Labrys monachus: one gene and its partner. The protein of the gene in region 2 interacts with the protein of the main gene of each other region in a pairwise test. Links are inferred from orthologs where the notes say so. Each region holds a gene or a part of one and is shown on either strand. Other genes may lie near its edges.

Evidence for each region.
Region 1: the proteins of J3R73_RS31075 (region 2) and ssb interact in binary tests that used the Escherichia coli proteins (3 or more experiments, as listed by UniProt). The link is inferred for Labrys monachus from one-to-one orthologs.

Annotation. Positions count from the first base shown.
Region 1 is NZ_JAUSVK010000001.1:3,993,595-4,002,632, forward strand. What follows is about bases 2,822-5,571. They hold ssb (single-stranded DNA-binding protein), read right to left. Parts: upstream 4,571-5,571; coding sequence 4,073-4,570; downstream 2,822-4,072. Other genes in these bases: J3R73_RS18220 (lysine--tRNA ligase), read right to left, coding at 2,822-3,186; J3R73_RS18225 (MarC family protein), read left to right, coding at 3,367-3,999; J3R73_RS18235 (hypothetical protein), read left to right, coding at 5,041-5,472; J3R73_RS18240 (hypothetical protein), read right to left, coding at 5,570-5,571. In the rest of the region: pyrG (CTP synthase), read right to left, coding at 1-848; preprotein translocase subunit SecG, read right to left, coding at 962-1,360; more of J3R73_RS18220, read right to left, coding at 1,480-2,821; more of J3R73_RS18240, read right to left, coding at 5,572-7,087; J3R73_RS18245 (hypothetical protein), read right to left, coding at 7,438-8,907. UniProt on the Escherichia coli protein: Plays an important role in DNA replication, recombination and repair. Binds to ssDNA and to an array of partner proteins to recruit them to their sites of action during DNA metabolism. Acts as a sliding platform that migrates on DNA via reptation.
Region 2 is NZ_JAUSVK010000001.1:6,817,998-6,827,244, forward strand. Bases 4,026-6,984 are described here. They hold J3R73_RS31075 (primosomal protein N'), read right to left. Parts: upstream 6,613-6,984; coding sequence 4,438-6,612; downstream 4,026-4,437. Other genes in these bases: leuB (3-isopropylmalate dehydrogenase), read left to right, coding at 6,886-6,984. Outside these bases: J3R73_RS31055 (amidohydrolase family protein), read right to left, coding at 1-652; J3R73_RS31060 (hypothetical protein), read right to left, coding at 747-1,241; J3R73_RS31065 (transglycosylase SLT domain-containing protein), read right to left, coding at 1,653-2,432; amaB (L-piperidine-6-carboxylate dehydrogenase), read right to left, coding at 2,450-4,015; more of leuB, read left to right, coding at 6,985-7,995; Na+/H+ antiporter NhaA, read left to right, coding at 8,174-9,247.

The DNA of each region.
Region 1 (9,038 bases), 2.8 Mb from region 2 along the record:
ATCGTCTGGGAGATCCTGCGCCAGCGCGACAGGTCCGGCCGCGGCGCATCCTCGATGCCGAAGGCCGCGAGCACTTCGCCGTCGAGGCCCTGCTCGTGATAGGCCACCGGCACGTCGTAGATCGAGGCGACGTCGCGAGCCTCGATCACCGCGGCCTCGCGGACATTGCAGAAGAGCGCGAGCTTGCGCCGCTCCTCCCGCGGGATCTCGCGGTCGGTCCGGCACAGGAGAATGTCAGGCTGGATGCCGATCGAACGCAATTCGGCAACCGAATGCTGGGTCGGCTTGGTCTTGAGCTCGCCGGCCGAGGGAATATAGGGCAGCAGCGTGAGGTGGGTGTAGATGCAGGCTCCGCGCGGCAGGTCGTTCTTGATCTGGCGGATCGCCTCGAAGAAGGGCAGGCCCTCGATGTCGCCGACCGTCCCGCCGATCTCGACCAGCACGAAGTCGATGCCGTCATTGCCCTTCAGCACGAACTCCTTGATGGCGTTGGTGACGTGGGGAATGACCTGGATGGTGGCGCCGAGATAATCGCCGCGCCTCTCCTTGGTGATGATGTCGAGATAGATGCGGCCGGTGGTGATGTTGTCGTCCCTCGAAGCGGGACGGCCGGTGAACCGCTCGTAATGGCCGAGATCGAGATCGGTCTCCGCGCCGTCGTCCGTCACGAAGACTTCGCCGTGCTGATACGGGCTCATCGTGCCCGGATCGACGTTGAGGTAAGGATCGAGCTTGCGCAGACGAACCTTGTAGCCGCGCGCCTGCAGGAGCGCGCCGAGGGCGGCGGAGGCCAGACCTTTGCCGAGAGAGGAGACCACGCCGCCGGTTATGAAAATGTACCGCGTCATGGAGCCCCACTTAATGAAAAACAAAATGATTCGACGAGCGGGCAACAACTGCCCGCGGGATTATTTTCACGACCGATCGAGCCGTCCGGCCAGGGCCGGACGGCGACTCGCCGCTACGGCTTGGCGGGAGCGGCCGGCGCCGGCGCGGCGGGCTGCTGCTGCAACTGGTCGAACAGGGTGCCGCCGGAATTGCCGGCGGGCGCGGCGGGCTGCTGGGCGGGGGCGCCCGACTGCGACGCCGGGGCGGCCGGGGCCCGGATCTGGTCGAGCAGCGACCCCGAGGAACTGCCGTGATAATTGGCGAGGATGCTCAGAAGGAGGCTGGTGATGAAGAAGGCCGTCGCGAGGCCTGCCGTCGCCCGCGTGAGCAGGTTGGCCTGGCCGCGTCCGGTCATGAAACCGCCCGTGCCACCGCCGATGCCGAGCCCACCGCCTTCGGAACGCTGCAGGAGCACCACGACGACGAGCGCGAGAACCACCATGAGGTGGATCGAAATGAGAACGGTTTGCATTGACTGATCCGGATATAATTCGCGCGGGTTCCTACACGAAGAGAGGGCCCCTGGCTACCCCCGCGCATATAGGATGGCAATTCGGGCTGCACCAGCCCCCTATTTCGGCCAAAGATCGGTCACGACGCCTTCCGCGAGGCGACGAACGTCTCGTGCTCCCGCAGCAGCTCGCCGGAGAGCGCCTTGGCGATCAGGGTCCGCGTCTCGGCGATGCCGTAGATGGCGACGAAGGAGCCGAAGCGCGGGCCGCGCTGCTCGCCGAGCAGGATGCGGTACAGCGTGTTGAACCATTCGAGCGACACGCCCGGCCGTTCGGGCGTGGCGCCCTTGGCCTTGAAATCCTGGTAGGGCGGCAGGGCGCGGCCGACGTCGTAGACCGCCTCCTGGATGGCGGCGGCGTCGGCGCCGGGCGGCAGGTCGGCGAGGGCCTGCGAGAGCTTCTCCAGCGCGGCCTTTTCCTCTGCGGTGGGTGCCGCATAGCGCTTTGCCGGCTTCACGAAATCGCGGAAATAGCGGATGGCGAAGCCCACCATGGCGTCGAGGCGCGGATGGGTCGCCGCGCTGGCGCCGGGCGCGTAGCGCTGCAGGAACGCCCACAGCACGTCCTTGGATTCGGCATTGGCCACCGCCACCAGGTTGAGGAGCAGGGCGAAGGTGACGGAAGTGCGTTCCCCGTCTCCGCCGATCGTCTCGGGCTGGGGCGGATGGCCGCCATGGATATGCCAGACCGGGTTGCCGAGCCTGTTCTTCCAGTCCTGCTTTTCATAGCCGCCGAGGAATTGGAGATAGTCGTCGACGGCGCGCGGGATGACGTCGAAATAGAGCCGCTTGGCCTCGCGCGGCTTCTGATACATGAACAGGGCGAGGCTGTCGGGCGAGGCGTAGGTCAGCCACTCGTCGATCGAAAGGCCGTTGCCCTTGGTCTTGGAGATCTTCTGGCCGTTCTCGTCGAGGAACAGCTCGTAGTTGAAACCGTCGGGCGGCGTGCCGCCGAGGGCGCGCACGATCTCGGACGACAGCTTCACCGAATCGATCAGGTCCTTGCCGGCCATTTCATAATCGACGCCGAGCGCATACCAGCGCATCGCCCAGTCCGGCTTCCATTGCAGCTTGCAATGGCCGCCGGTCACCGGCGTCTCGAAGCGCTCGCCGGTTTCCGGATCCTTCCAGACGATGGTGCCGGCCTCGGCGCGGGTCTCCTCGACGGGCACCTGCATGACGATGCCGGTCTTTGGGTGAATCGGCAGGAACGGCGAATAGGTGGAGGCACGCTCCTCGCGCAGGCTCGGCAGCATCACCGCCATCACCGCATCCATATGGCGCAGCATGTGCAGCAGCGCCGCATCGAAGCGGCCGCTCCGATAGCATTGCGTCGAGGACAGGAATTCATATTGGAAGCCGAAGCTGTCGAGGAAGCGCCTGAGCATCGCATTGTTGTGATGCGCGAAGCTCTCATACTGGCCGAAGGGGTCGGGAACCTGCGTCAGGGGCTTGCCGAGATTGGCCTGCAGCAGGGCGGGGTTCGGCACGTTGCCCGGCACCTTGCGCAGCCCGTCCATATCGTCGGAAAAGGCGATCAGGCGCGTCGGCACGCGGCCCTCGGTCAGCACCTGGAAGGCGTGCCGTACCATGCTGGTGCGCGCCACCTCGCCGAAGGTGCCGATATGCGGCAGGCCGGAGGGGCCGTAGCCGGTCTCGAACAGGATCTCTTTCGCGTCTCCGGGCCGCTTCTCGAGCCGCGAGACGAGCTTCCTCGCCTCCTCGAACGGCCAGGCGGCGGAAACGTTTGCGGCCGCGACGAGCTCGGCCGGATAGAGATTTGACATGATGAACTCGACGATTCCTGCTAGCTGCGGAGGACGACCGGCCGTTCCCGGCGGTTTGGCCTTTGCCGGCAGCCTGTTGACGCACAGCCTTATTCAGGCTGCGTCGCAGCGTCAATCTTGGTGAGGCGCGGGTGCGGCGCAAGACGTGGCGCAACAAGAAGCGGCGGACGCGGAAAAGGCATGTCGATCACCGATTATCTCACCGCCGCCATCGTGACCCTGCTGGTGGTGGTCGATCCCCCGGGCCTCGGTCCCATCTTCCTGGGCCTGACGCGCGGCATGACGAAGGACCAGCGCCATGCCGTCGCATGGCGGGCGAGCGTGATCGGCGGGGGCGTGCTCGCCTTCTTCGCCCTTGCCGGAGAGCCCTTCCTGCGACTGCTCGGCATTTCGACACCGGCCCTGCGCATCGCCGGCGGCCTGCTGCTGTTCGTGATCGCCTATGAGATGGTGTTCGACCGCTCCAATACGCGCAAGAGCGAAACCGCGGAGACCGCGATCACCAAGGATTTCATTTCGAACGTCGCGGCCTTTCCCCTGGCGATCCCGCTGATCGCCGGGCCGGGCGCGATCACCGCCACCATGCTGCTGGCGGAACAGGCCCATGGCCGGATCGTCGATTTCGGCATGCTGTTCGTGGTGATCGCCCTCGTCATGGTGGGCTGCTATGTCTCGTTCCGCCTGGCATCGGTCATCAACAGGCTGCTCGGCATCACCGGCAATGTGGTGCTGACGCGCCTGCTCGGCATCGTGCTGTCGGCCCTGGCGGTGCAGTTCATCCTGGATGGAGCGCGCGCCGTCCTGGCCGGATGAGCGCCTGTGCGGCGCCGGACCCGACGGGGCGGGCGGGGACGCTTCTTCCGCCCCCTGCCCGCCTCCGGACCTCTCAGAACGGAATGTCGTCGTCCATGTCGGAGCTGGAGAACTTGCTGCCTGCCGCCGCCGGTGCCGGACGGCGTTCCATCGGGCTGGCTGCTCCGAAATCGGCGCCGGCATAGTCGCGGCCGCCCTCGGCAGCCGGGGCGCCGCCGCCGCGAGAATCGAGCAGCGTCATCTCGCCGCGATAGCGCTGCAGCACGATCTCGGTCGAATATTTTTCGACGCCCTGCTGGTCATTGTATTTGCGTGTCTGGAGCTGGCCTTCGATATAGACCTTGGAGCCCTTGCGCAGATACTGCTCGGCAATGCGCGCCAGCCCTTCGTTGAAGATGACGACGCTGTGCCATTCGGTCTTCTCCTTGCGCTCGCCGGTCGCCTTGTCGCGCCAGCTCTCGGTCGTCGCCACCCTGAGATTGACCACCGGCTCGCCGGAATTGAGACGCCGTACCTCCGGATCACGGCCGAGATTGCCGATAAGAATAACCTTGTTCACCGATCCCGACATCGGCATCCTCCTTCGCTTCACGGCGCCGGCACAGAATCCGGCCGCACGCCTCCACGCGCCGTCAAAGCGCGTCATCGCTTCTGCTTTAACATGTCCTCGGCGCGGAATACGCCAGGGAGCGCATTTATGCCTTGCCTATCCCCAACCAAATGGCCGTATGCCGCGAGCACGCTTTTGTTCCACATTTGTTCGCGCGATGCAAGCTTCGATTCGAGCCGGCGAAGCATTCCGTCCGCCTCGCCCTGCGCAGATCAGATTTTTCGGTCACCCCCTCTGCGCGGGGCCCGTGCGGTCTGCGGCAATACTGTGGAGACACGTGATATTTTCGATGAAAACCCTTGCCATCATTGCTGATGTTGCAGGATAAACGCGGGATGGATTCCGCGACGGATCCTCCCATCGCTCTTTCGCCACATTGGCCGTGCAGGGAGGCTGATCGCTCACAGTGAACTCTATGCGAGGGCAGCATCATGGCAGGACTTGGACAACAGCGCGACTCCACCGACAGCGCCAACACTGTGGCCGCCTTGGGCCTGCGGCGTGCGGCGCTGCGTGGCATGCTCGCCTCCCCGATCATCGACGCGGATGACCAGAAGGGCCTGCGCGACGAGCTCGTGAACGAGTTGCGCTCGATCGCGCTCTCGATTTCGCGCGCTCCCTCGAAGAACGCCGTCGAACTCTGCGCCAAGCTCGACGTTCTCGGCGAGGAATATCGCCCGGACGGCGACAGCGGCACCATCCGCGAGCTGATCGCCAGCGTCCGCCGCGACGTCGTCAGCCTGACCGCACGGCCGGCCGTGCAGGAGCGCTCCTCCTTCCAGACGATCCGCCCGCTGCATAACCAGCGCGCCACCGACGCGCATGCCGCTTCGGCAGACGCGGACAAGCACGACGGCGACTAAACGCCCGGCTCCAAAAGCCTTCATGGACAAAAGCCCTGCGCGACGATGCCGTCGGCAGGGTTTTTCTTTTGCCCGTTCGAGCCGCCGCCGTCTTGGCTCACCTCGGTTTGCCGGGCCCGAAGGTCTGCCCGTTCACCGTGATCCTCCTTGCCAGGCTGTCGAATTCGACATCCCACACGGCACGCCCGTCCGGGCCCGCCTTCGCCAGGCCTTTGATGAAGGCGAGGCTGAGCAGGGCGCGCTGCCTGTTGGGCAGGGATGAACCGTTGATCGCCGCGATCAACCCGTCCAGCCCACTGGCCGAAATGGTCGCCGTGCCCTGCTGGGCGGGAACGATGGACGTGTCGCCCCGCCCTGTGACATCCAAGCCGGATGCCTTGAGTTCCTGCTCGAAATGGAGGCGCGGATGGCCTTGCGCGAACAGGCCGGCGAGCGCCGCGTGCAAGTCGCCCGGCAGAGGCGGGTATTTGGTGGCGTCGAAGTCCCGGATGACCCGGCGGGCCATGGCCTCGAGATCGAAGCCCGCAATCTCGAAATCCAGCCGCCCCTGCGTCGGCACGAAAGACTTGGCCCAGTCGGGAACGAGGTCGTCCGGCAGGGAGAGCCCCGAGACCGCGATACCGAAGCTGTAGCGCGCCTGCGGAACGAGGCCAGTGCTGCGGATCTTCTCGTCGACGGCCGCCGCACGCACGATACCCGCAGGCGTTCCCATGCTGAAATCGTTGAGGACCATATCCCCCGAGATCTCCCGCCAGAGCGGCAGCGCGGCGAGCGCCTTCGACTTCATGCCCTCCTGTAGGGCGGCGATCCCGCCAGCCATGTCCTTGCCGGCCAGGAGAGCGATGATTTCCAGGATCTTGCCGGCGGCGAGACCCTTTACCGTGAAGTCCTGATGCGCGGCACCGGCCCGTATGACCGTCGCGGGCGTCGGCCGAAGTGGGTTCTTCACGGTCACGGTCTCGACGAGATCGGCCAGATCGGCCGTCATATGGGCGTCCACACTGTCGGCGGCCGGGGCGGCGCTTGTCTGGACGGCGATCCTTCCGAACGTGGCGTCGATATCCTCGACCGGCGTGCGCAGGGTCAGCGTCTGCCGATCGCAGCCTGACGTCGAACGGGAGAAGAGAGCGAGCTTCGGGTCGAACGTGCCGGTTGCCGTGCATCCCTCCAGCCGTTCCTCGAGACGGACGGCCGGAGCCTTCCCGGCGCTCGCGAAGGAAAAGAACAGAGGCGCCGGAGCCGAGGTCATTGCGTAGGTGCCGTCATCCTGAGGTGTCAGCTGGAGATGGAAGGGACCGAAGCGGATGACGGGACCGTCGGCGGGAAAACCCAGCTTGCCGCTGTCGAAGTCGGCGTCGAGCCCGTAGCTCTCCCCCTGCGGCGTGATGGTGATCAGCCCCTTGTCGAAAGGGGCCCGGCCGATGAAACGGGCCAGCGCATCCGTCAGGTCCCGGGCGCCCTGCGGCGTCGCCGGCTCCGCCCAGGCCGGCGATGCCGCGAAGCCGATGCCGACGAGCGCACCGAGGACCCTCGCCCGCGCGAGCGAAGCGACACAAGCAGCCGGCCTCCCGCTGCGCCGGCGAAGCCGGATCGAAGCGAGCATGGAAGCAGACATCGATATTCTCCTGCGATGAAATCCGTTGACGAAATGTTTCCCCCACGCCCGCCAAGATTCGAGAAAGCGAAGACCCGGCAATAGAAGACCAGACGCGACCGCCGCCGACAAGGGGCTCGCCCATCCATAAAAACAGGACGATGGCAAGGACGCCATGCTGCACGCGCGCGTTGCTATGCGTCCGCCTTTTCCCCCGAAGAGGTTGCTTCCGCCCGTCGTCCCGCGTCCGCGCCGCGCTTGCGGGATGCAGCGGGCATGGGATCGCCCCGATCTGCCTATGGCATCGGCCCATTAAAAAGGGAGGCGGATGACCGCCTCCCTCCCTTTGCTTGCATGACGGATGGTGAAGCCTATTGGTCGTCGCCACCCTTGCCGGCACTGAGGACCTGGCCGTTCACGCTCACCGCCTGGGTCGCCGCGTCGAAGTCGACGTCCCAGATGGCCTTGCCGTCCGGGCTGGAACGGGCCAGGCCCTTGAGCAGGGCGATGCCCATCATGGCCTGGTCCTTGTTGGGAACGTCCGCCTTGTTGATCGACGCGATGATCTGATCGAGATTGGTGGCGGAGATCGTCACCTTGCCGGTCTGCGACGGGAACACCGACATGGTGCCCTCGGCGCTCACCGCACCGGAGGAAGCCGTGAACGTGCTGGGCGACAGCGTGACATGCGGCTGGCCGCTGAGGGCGATGGCAAGGAATTGCCCCTTCAGGCTGTCGGGGATCGGCGGCTTCTTGGTGGCATCGAAGTTCTGGATGGCGAGGCGGGCGAGGCCGTCGAGATCGACGCCCGAGAACTTGACGTCGATATTGCCCTGGGTCGGCACCAGCGGCGTCGCCCATGCCGGGACGGGTCCCTCCGGCAGTTCGAGGCCGGCATATTTGAGGCCGATGCCGTAGGTCGCATCCTTGACGACGCCGGTGACGCCGAGCGTCTCCTCCAGGCTGCCGAGCTTGAACTCGCCCATCGGCGTGCCGACGCTGACGTCGCTCAGCGTGAGCCTGCCGCTCATATTGTCCCATAGCGGCAGGGCGGCGAGCAGCTTCTGCTTGATGGCGTCCTGCTGGGCGATGAGGTTCTTCCGTCCGCCGGCATTGGCCGCGAGCGAAACGAGATCGAGGGCCGGCGCGACCCGCAGATTGTCGATCGCCGCCGACTGGACGCCGGACTTGGCCTTGATCGTTATGGTGAGGGGCGTCTCCGAGTCCTTGAGCACGACCGTCTCGACGAAGTCGTTCAGCACGCCGTCCACACTGATCGTCGTGCCGTCCGGGCCCGCGGACCGGCCGGTCAGCTTGGTCGTGATCGCGCCGTAGCTGGCCTCGATATCCTGTTCCGGAGAATGCACGATGAGGGACGCACCGGGGCAGGACACGTCATAGCTCGAAAAGGCCGAAATCTTCGGATCGAACACGCCGGTCGACTTGCAGCCGTCCAGCTTGAAGCTCGCATCGATCGGCTTGTCTCCCTTCCTGGACATGGAATAGTCGATCGGGGAATCGGACGTCACCCCATAGGTGCCGTCGGCGTTCGGCGTCGCCATATAAACGAGCGGACCGATGTTGATGGTGACGCCGGCCTTGTCGGCCTCGCCGCGCAAGGCATTGAAGTCGACCTTCACGGCATAGGCGGCACCTTGCGGCGTAATGCTGACGACACCCTTGTCGAACATGGCCGGCCCGAACGTCTTCGACAGCGCATCCTGCAACTGCTTGGCTCCCTCGGGCGTCGCCGTCTGAGCAAACGCGGGAGCGGCGAACAGGGTCGCGGCGAGCAATGCGCCCTTGAAGGCGGCCAGAGAGGCGTAGTCGCGGCGTTTCATGCGATATTCCAGCATGGCATTTCCTTCATTGATGGGCCCGGTTTCGCGCGGCACATTGTTATCTCAAAACGAAACGGCGCGCACGCCTCAGCCAGCGAACCTTGGGATGCTCGACATCGGCGTGCTTCCGA
Region 2 (9,247 bases):
AATGCGAGGGATCGAGGCTGAAATCGAGGTGCAGGTCGATATCGAGGTCGTAGCGGCGTGCGAGCGCGAAGATCCGTGCGATCTGGCCATGCGAGTCCCGGTCCATGTAGGGCGCCCCGCCGACGGCGTCGGCGCCTGCTTCCAGGGCCTGCACCAGCACGTCCTCGCAGCCGGGATCGTCGAGGAGCCCCTCCTGCGGGAAGGCGCAGAGCCGCAGGTCGATCGCCCAGGCGTAATCGCGCTTCAGCCGGAGCAGCGCGCGCAGGCTGGTGAGGCCGATGCGGGGATCGACCTCGACATGGCTGCGCATCCGCGTCGTGCCCTGCAGGATCGCCCGCTCCAGCGTCCGCCTGGCGCGCTCATAGACGTCCTCCTCGGTGAAGTCGCGCTTGGCCCGCGCGACCTCGGCGATCGCCTCCTGCACCGTGCCGGTATGGCAGTTGCAACGGGCGGTCAGGCGCGACTTGTCGAGATGGATATGGGTCTCGACCAGGCCCGGCAGGACGAGCCGCCCGTCCAGCCGCTCCTCGGGACCGCCGCCCGGGAGGCCGGCTTCGACCGCCGCGAAACGTCCGTCGCGGATGCCGATGTCGACGCAGCGCTCCTCCCGGCCGGCGATGCGCGCATCCCTGAAGATCAGATCGAAATCCATGTCGCCTTTTCGGTGAAGCGTGCCGCGAGCTGGCGCGACGGTTCCGGACGTTTATCCCGAGGTCCGACTCGCCCGCCGCAAACAAGTCTTTGCCTCAGCGCGTGGTGCTCCGCAATCTCTCCGCCTGGGCGAGGCGTTGGAGAGCAATGTTCGGCGATGGGCCGGCGCCGAGGGCAATCTGGACATCGAGGCCCGAGAACCAAAGCCGATAGACGAAATGAATGATCGCGCCCTGCGCGGCGGCCATCTGCCCCGTCACCATCATCGTGATCGTGCCGTTCACCTTGTGCACGTCGACATATTTCGCCTGATAGCGTGCCAGCGCCTCCGGCATGTATTGGATAGCCGCCGTCTTGATCCATTCGGCGGAATATCTTGGGTCGGCTTCGACCTTCAGGAGAGTCGTCTCGAAGGTCCGGGAGCCGCTGGCGCTGCCGTGCCCCCAGCTGATGCCGCCCAATCCGCCGCAACGCGGCTGGCGGCATATCAAAACCTTGTCCGCCTTCAGCCGGCCGGTCGGCAGGACGGCGGGGTCGGCGGCTTCGAGCCACCCCTCTGCCGCCAGGCGTTCGTTCGTCGATGCGGTCAATCTCGGTGCAAACGCACCCTGGCCGCAAGCGGCGAGACCAAGAGTATCGAAACAGCACGGAGCATGGTGATAGCCCGCCGGTGACAGAATAGCGAAAGGCCGGGCGGCCCGCCCGGAATGAAATCAATGCGCGAGTGGCTGAAGCGCGAGTAGTTGCCCCGCCGTTTGCCGGTCCGCGGCGAACGAGACTCGCCAGGACGGCGAAGACGGAGCAGTTCATCATGGGATTCCGACGTGGCACAGCGACGAGGTTGCCATGTCGAGTTGTGGCAAAAGCCTGGAACAAATCAAAGTTTTATTTGAGCAGAAACTCAATATTTCGCGAATGAAAGAATAAACCCGCGGATCATGCATCCGCAGGTTGTATTCCATGTATCGATCATTCGGCCGGGATAGGGAATCTGCGGGCCCTTATTGACCCGGAGACCCCTTGATCAGCTTGGGCAGCAGGCCCTTGCGCTTGGCCTCGTAGTAATAGCCGCTGGCATAGAGCCGCATCGCGCGGTCCTGGTTGCCGCCGGCGACCTTGTAGGCATTGGCCAGATAGGCCGCGCCATAGGTCAGATTGACGTCGGGATCGAGCAGGCCTTCGGGATTGCCGCGATAGCCCATGCCCCGCGCCGTATCGAGGCGCATCTGCATCAGGCCGACGAAGGGGCCGTGGCGCAGATGCGGGTTGAAGCCGCTTTCCCGGGCGACGATGCGGCGCAGCAACGTCTCGGGCACGTGATAGCGCGTCGCGTGCTTGCTGATGAGGGCGTCCACCTGCGGCCGGCCGGCCGGACCGGCAGCCTGCTTATGCGGTCCGTCGCCATCCTTGGACGGGGTCGACGGCAGCGGCATCATCGGGATGCTGCCCGTTTCGAGGACGTCGTTCTGCGGGGCCGCCACGCTTCCGGTCAGCGAGGCGAAAACCGCCGGCGTGGGGGTCTTGAGGGTCGGCACCACCGCGGCAGCGGCGAGTTCCTTCGGCCGGGCGGGCGGCAGCGGCGGGGCGTGCGGCGCCGCCGCGGCGCTCTTCTCGCCGGCCACGGCCTGCTTCGGCCTGACGGGGCCTTTGGCGCCGCCCTTCGGCGCCTCCGGTTGCGCCGTGGCCGGCACGGCATCGTCCGCCCGGGCGTCCCTTGCCATGCCGATGGTGCAGGCGGCGGAAAGACCGAGGGCGAGGCATCCCGCCGTCAGGCTCCGCACGGCTGAGGCCGGGGCCTTCAAGGATTGAGCCCGCCGTCGTCGACGTCGAATTTGACGCCCTGGGCCAGCGGCAGGTTCAGGCCGTAATTGATGGCGCTGGTCTGGCGCCGCATATAGGCCTTCCAGGCGTCCGAGCCGCTCTCGCGGCCGCCGCCCGTCTCCTTCTCGCCGCCGAAGGCGCCGCCGATCTCGGCGCCGGACGGGCCCATATTGACGTTGGCGATGCCGCAATCGGAGCCCTGCGCCGACAGGAAGCGCTCGACCTCGCGCATGTCGGTGGCGAAGATCGAGGAGGAAAGGCCCTGCGGCACGCCATTCTGCAGGGCGACCGCCTCGTCGAAGGCGCGGTATTTGAGGACGTAGAGGATGGGCGCAAAGGTCTCGTGGACGACCGGTCCGGCCTGCGCCGGCATCTCGACCAAGGCCGGGCGGACGTAATAGGCCTCGGCCGGTCCGGCGTCGGCGATACGCTCGCCGCCATGCACCGTTCCGCCGGCCTCGGCAGCCGCCTGCAGCGCCTGCTGCATGGCGTCATAGGCGGCGCCGTCGATCAGGGGCCCGACGAGCGCGTCGCCGGTGACGGGATTGCCGACGGAAATCGAGGCGTAGACCACGCGCAGCCGGCCGACCAGCGCGTCATAGACCTTCTCGTGCACGATCAGGCGGCGCAGCGAGGTGCAACGCTGGCCGGCGGTGCCCATCGCGGCGAAGGCGATGGCGCGCAGGGCGAGGTCCAGATCGGCTGACGGGGTGACGATCGAGGCGTTGTTGCCGCCGAGCTCCAGGATCGAGCGGCCGAAGCGGCGGGCGACCCGCTCGCCGACCTTGCGCCCCATCGCGGTCGAGCCGGTGGCGGAGACGACGGGCACGCGCGCATCGTCCACCAGCGTCTCGCCGATCTCGCGTCCGCCGAGGACGAGGGTGAGCAGGCCGTCGGGCACGCCGCCGAAACGGCGGGCGGTGCGCTGGAACAGGGCCTCGACGGCGAGGGCGGTGAGCGGCGTCTTCTCGGAGGGCTTCCACACCACGCTGTCGCCGCAGACGAAGGCGAGGGCGGCGTTCCAGGACCACACGGCCACGGGAAAATTGAAGGCCGAGATCACGCCGACGACGCCGGCCGGATGCCATTGCTCCATCATGCGGTGGTCGCCGCGCTCCGAGGCGATGGTGAGGCCGTAGAGCTGGCGGGACAGGCCGGTGGCGAAGTCGCAGATGTCGATCATCTCCTGCACTTCGCCGAGGCCTTCGGAAATGATCTTGCCGACCTCCAGCGAGACCAGGCGGCCGAGCTCGGCCTTGGCGGCGCGCAGCTCCTCGCCGAGCAGGCGGACGAGCTCGCCGCGCTGCGGACCGGGCACCTTGCGCCAGGCTTCGAAGGCGGCCTGCGCCCTGCCGACGGCGGCGGTGACCTCGGCCGGCGTCGCCTCCGCGACCTCGCCGATGACCTCGCCGGTGAGCGGCGTGCGGACGATGCGCGAGCCGCCCGAGTAACGTTCCGCCGGCACGTCCAGCCTCGCAAGAAGCCCGCGAATTTCGGCAGCAAAACCGGTGTTCGACTCGCCCTGGGAAAGGGTTTTCAGCATAGATGCTCGTCTCTTATCAATATGTTCCGGGCACGCTCATACCCTTTTTGCATGGGTGCAGGCTAGCCCGGTCTCCGAAGACAGGCAAGAGCAGCCCCGGACTGCTTTGGTACGCGGCGTAAGTCCTTGAGAAATCAAGAGATGCGGGATCCTCCCAGGGGAGGGCGGCCCGGCGGTATCCGTCGCCCCGGAGGGGAGGCCGATCGCTGCGGCAGAATCAGCCGGGGAAAACCGCGCCGGCGGGATCGGCTCGCGGCGTCCGGCAAAAGCGGGCGTCGGGCGGGCGCCGGGGAGGCCGGCGAGGAGGTCCGTCGTCATGGCGGGTTCCGGGTCATTGCGGTGCGGACCCTAGGCGGAAAGATATGAACAATTCGTCGCCGCATCGGCCCTGCCGGACGGTCAAGTCCGTCACGTGAGGTCCGTCAGGCGAAGTTCATGGGATCGATGTCGATCTCGAGCGCCAACTGCCCGGTCGGCTTGGGCGCGGCGGCGAGCCAGGCGCGGATATAGTCCTGCAGGGCGAAGTCGCGCGGCGCCTGCAGGATGAGGCGCATGCGGTGGCGCCCGCGGATCACCGCGATCGGCGCCTCGGCCGGGCCGAGCACGCGCAGCGCCGCGTCGAAAGGGGCGGCCTTGGCCAGCAGGCGGGCGAAGGTCTCGGCCTTGGCGCGGTCCTCGTCGAGGATGGTCAGCGAGGCCATGCGGCCATAGGGCGGCAGGCCGGCCTGCGCGCGGATGGCGATCTCGCGGGCATAGAAGCTCTCCTTGTCGCCGGAGATCAGGGCCTGCATCACCGGATGGCCGGGATCGTAGCTCTGCAGCAAGGCGCGGCCCGGCTTGTCGCCCCGCCCGGCCCGGCCGGTGACCTGCCCGAGCAGCTGGAAGGTGCGCTCGGCGGCGCGCGGATCGCCGGTGCCGAGCCCGAGATCGGCGTCGATGACGCCGACCAGGGTCAGGTGCGGAAAATTATGGCCCTTCGCCACCAGCTGCGTGCCGATGACGAGGTTCGCATCGCCCCGCGCCACGGTCTCCAGCTCCTGCTTCAGCTTTTCGGTGCTCGCGAACAGGTCGCTCGACAGGATGACGGTATGGGCCTGCGGAAACAGGCCCGCCACTTCCTCGGCGATGCGCTCGACGCCCGGCCCGCAGGGGGTGAGCGTGTCCTCCGCCTCGCAGCTGGGGCACTGGCGCGGCACCGGTGCGGTATGGCCGCAATGGTGGCAGACCAGGCTCTTGCGGAAACGGTGCTCCACCAGCCAGGCGGTGCAATGCGGGCACTGGAAGCGGTGGCCGCATTTGCGGCACAGCGTCAGCGGGGCATAGCCGCGCCGGTTGAGGAAGAGCAGGGCCTGGTCGCCGGCGGCGATCGTCTCACGCACGGCCTCGGCGAGGCGGGGGGCGATGAACCGGCCGCGCTCCGGCCCGCCGCTGCGCATGTCGATGGCGGCGATCGCAGGCAGGCTGCGGCCGCCGAAGCGTTCCGGCAGGATGAGGTGGTCGTAGCGGCCGCGGTCGGCATTGACCCGGCTTTCGATGGAGGGCGTCGCGGAGGCCAGCACGACGGCGGCATCGACGAGACGGGCGCGCACCACCGCCATGTCGCGGGCATGGTAGCGCGGCCCGTCCTCCTGCTTGTAGGCGCTGTCGTGCTCCTCGTCGACGACGACGAGGCGCAGGTCCGCGAAGGGCAGGAACAGCGCCGAGCGGGCGCCCGCGACCACCGCGACCTCGCCCTTGGCGATGCCGTGCCACAGCCGGGCCCGCTTGTTGGCGGCGACGCCCGAATGCCATTCGGCGGGCCGGACGCCGAAGCGGGCGGCGAAACGGTCGAGGAACTGGTTGGTGAGCGCGATCTCCGGCAGCATGATCAGCGCCTGCCCGCCCTGGCGCACCGCCTCGGCCACCGCCTCGAAATAGACCTCCGTCTTGCCGGAGCCGGTGACGCCTTCGAGCAGGGTGGCGGCGAAGCGCCGGGCGGCGACCTTCTGCGTCAGGTCGGCCGCGGCGCGGGCCTGGGCCTCGCTGAGGCTGGCGGCGGCGAAGTCGAGGTCGGGCATGCGGGCGGCCGGCTCGGGCGGCAGGGCCACCGGCGTCACGGCGCCCGCATCGACCAGGCCGTCGATCACGCCGGGCGAGACGCCGGTCGCCTCGATGAGGGCCTTCTTCTCATGGACGAAGCCGTCCGCCAGATGGCCGAGCACGCGCCGGCGGGCCGGCGTCAGGCGTTCGGGCTCGCTGCCGCCCAGCCGGTAGCCGAGGCGCGGTTTTTCCGGCGGCAGTTCGGGCGCCCGCAGCGCCATGCGCATCACCATGCCGCGCGGCGTCAGCGTCCAGTTCGACACCCATTCGATGAAGCGGCGCATGTCCTCGCGCAGAGGCGGCACGGCGAGCCGCTCCTCGACATATTTGAGCCGGTTGGAGGAGGCCGGCAGCACGCCGTCGCCGTCCCAGACGACGCCGACCGTCTCGCGCGGGCCGAGGGTGACGCGCACGACGTCGCCGGGCATCAGCACATTGCCGAACGGGACGCGGTAGCTGTAGGTGCGCTCCAGCGCCACCGGCAGCATGATTTCGACGACCTCGCCCGGATTTGCCATGGGGGTTAGGTCGGGGAGGACGCCGAGTCTGTCAAGGTTTCCTCCCGGGAGCGCAACGTCCTGGGAGCGCGGGCGTCCCGCCCGCCTCTTCCTTCCGCTTCCGCTCACGATACGGATGAAGGTGGGTGATAGTGGTCCGCCGCTTTCGGCACCGATGCTGTTTCCAAGAGCGGGCGGGACGCCCGCGCTCCCGGGATGTCCGCGCTCCGGCAAACCTTGCGCCCTCCCGCCCGCTCGTCTAATCACGCGCAAGTCCAATCCGAGGTGATGATCATGGCCACGCAAAAGCTTCTCCTTCTCCCTGGCGACGGTATCGGCGTCGAAGTGATGGCGGAGGTGAAGCGCCTGATCGCCTTCCTCAACAAGACCGGCCTCACCGCCTTCGAGACGGAAGAGGATCTCGTCGGCGGCGCCGCCTACGACGCCCACGGCAAGGCGATCTCCGACGCGGCGATGGGCCTCGCCCAGGCCGCCGATGCGGTGATGTTCGGCGCGGTCGGCGGGCCGAAATGGGCCGACGTGCCCTATGCGGCGCGTCCCGAAGCCGGCCTGCTGCGCCTGCGCAAGGATCTCGGCCTGTTCGCCAATCTGCGGCCGGCCGTCTGCTATCCGGCGCTCGCCGACGCCTCCTCGCTGAAGCGCGAGCTGGTCGAAGGCCTCGACATCATGATCGTGCGAGAGCTCACCGGCGGGGTCTATTTCGGCGAGCCGAAGGAGATCGTCACACTGGAGAACGGCGAGAAGCGCGCCGTCGACACCCAGGTCTACACCACCCACGAGATCGAGCGCATCGCCCGCGTCGCCTTCGACCTCGCCAAGGTGCGCGGCAATCTGGTGCACTCCTCGGAAAAGCACAACGTCATGAAGTCCGGCGTGCTGTGGAAGCAGGTCGTCACCGCCGTGCACAAGGCCGAATATCCCGAGGTGAAGCTCGAGCATATCCTGGCCGACAATTGCGGCATGCAGCTGGTGCGCACGCCCAAGCAGTTCGACGTCATCGTCTGCGACAACCTGTTCGGCGACATGCTCTCGGACGTCGCGGCGATGCTGACGGGCTCGCTCGGCATGCTGCCTTCCGCCTCGCTCGGCGCGACCGATCCGACGACCGGCAAGCGCAAGGCGATGTATGAGCCGGTGCACGGCTCGGCGCCGGACATCGCCGGCCGCGGCCTGGCCAACCCGATCGCGACGCTCGCCTCCTTCGGCATGGCGCTGCGCTATTCCTTCGGCCTCGCCGAGGCGGCCGACCGCCTCGACGCGGCGATCGCCGCCGCGCTGGACGAGGGCCTGCGCACCAAGGACATCGCCTCCGCCGGCCAGAACGCCGTCTCGACCAGCGAGATGGGCTCCGCCGTGCTGAAGGCGCTGGAACAGGCGGCGTAGGATCTTCCGCCCGGCCGGGCGGGTTGGAGGGTCGATCACCGATCGACCTTCCTGGAAACGCCGGGCGTGCCGGAAGGGAAGAGGTCGATCGGTGATCGACCCTCCCATCGCGTCCTTCTTCCGAAGAGCGCCCGGGAAGAGCCTTGCCTCCGGCGCGTTTTCTTGGCACCCATGCCGCATGGTTTCTCCCCGCCCGCCCTCCTTCATCCGGACGTTCCTGGCTACGGAAGCGGCAGGCGGCGTGATCCTCATGGCGGTGGCGGCGTTGGCGCTCGCCGTCGCCAACTCGCCGCTGAGCGGGGCCTATTTCGATCTGCTCCATCTTCATATCGGCGGCCTCAGCCTCCTGCACTGGATCAATGACGGGCTGATGGCCCTGTTCTTCCTGCTGGTCGGCCTGGAGATCAAGCGCGAGGTGCTGAAGGGCCAGCTGTCGAACTGGCCGCGCCGGGCCCTGCCGGGCGTCGCCGCGCTCGGCGGCATGGTGGTGCCGGCGCTGGTCTTCGTCGCGGTGAACTGGCACCAGCCCGAGACGCTGCGCGGCTGGGCCATTCCCTCGGCCACCGACATCGCCTTCGCCCTCGGCGTGCTCGCTTTGCTCGGCTCCTACGCGCCGGCCTCGCTCAAGGTGTTCCTCACCGCGCTCGCCATCATCGACGATCTCGGCGCCGTGCTGATCATCGCGCTGTTCTATACGGCCGGGCTCGACGGGCTCGCGCTGGCGGGCGTCGGCGTGGTGCTGCTGGCGCTCGCCGCCATGAACCGGTTCGGCGTCGTTTTCCTGCCCGCCTATCTCGCCCTCGGCGCGGTGCTGTGGGTGCTGACGCTGATGTCGGGCATCCACGCCACGCTCGCCGGCGTGGCGCTCGCCTTCGCCATTCCGCTGCGCGGCGCGGCGGGCGGGGAGAAGTCGCCGCTGCACCGCCTCGAACACGGCCTGCATCCCTGGGTGACCTTCCTGATCGTCCCGGTGTTCGGCTTCGCCAATGCCGGGGTTTCCCTGGCCGGCCTCTCGCCCGCCCGCCTGGCCGACCCCGTCACGCTCGGCGTGGCGCTCGGCCTGTTCGCCGGCAAGCAGGCGGGCGTGTTCGCTTTCGCCGCGCTGGCGATCCGCGCCGGATGGGCGGAGCTGCCGCATCGGGCGAGCTGGGTCCAGCTCTATGGCGTGGCGCTGCTCTGCGGCATCGGCTTCACCATGAGCCTGTTCATCGGCGGCCTGGCTTATGCCGACACGCCGCTGCTGCTCGACGAG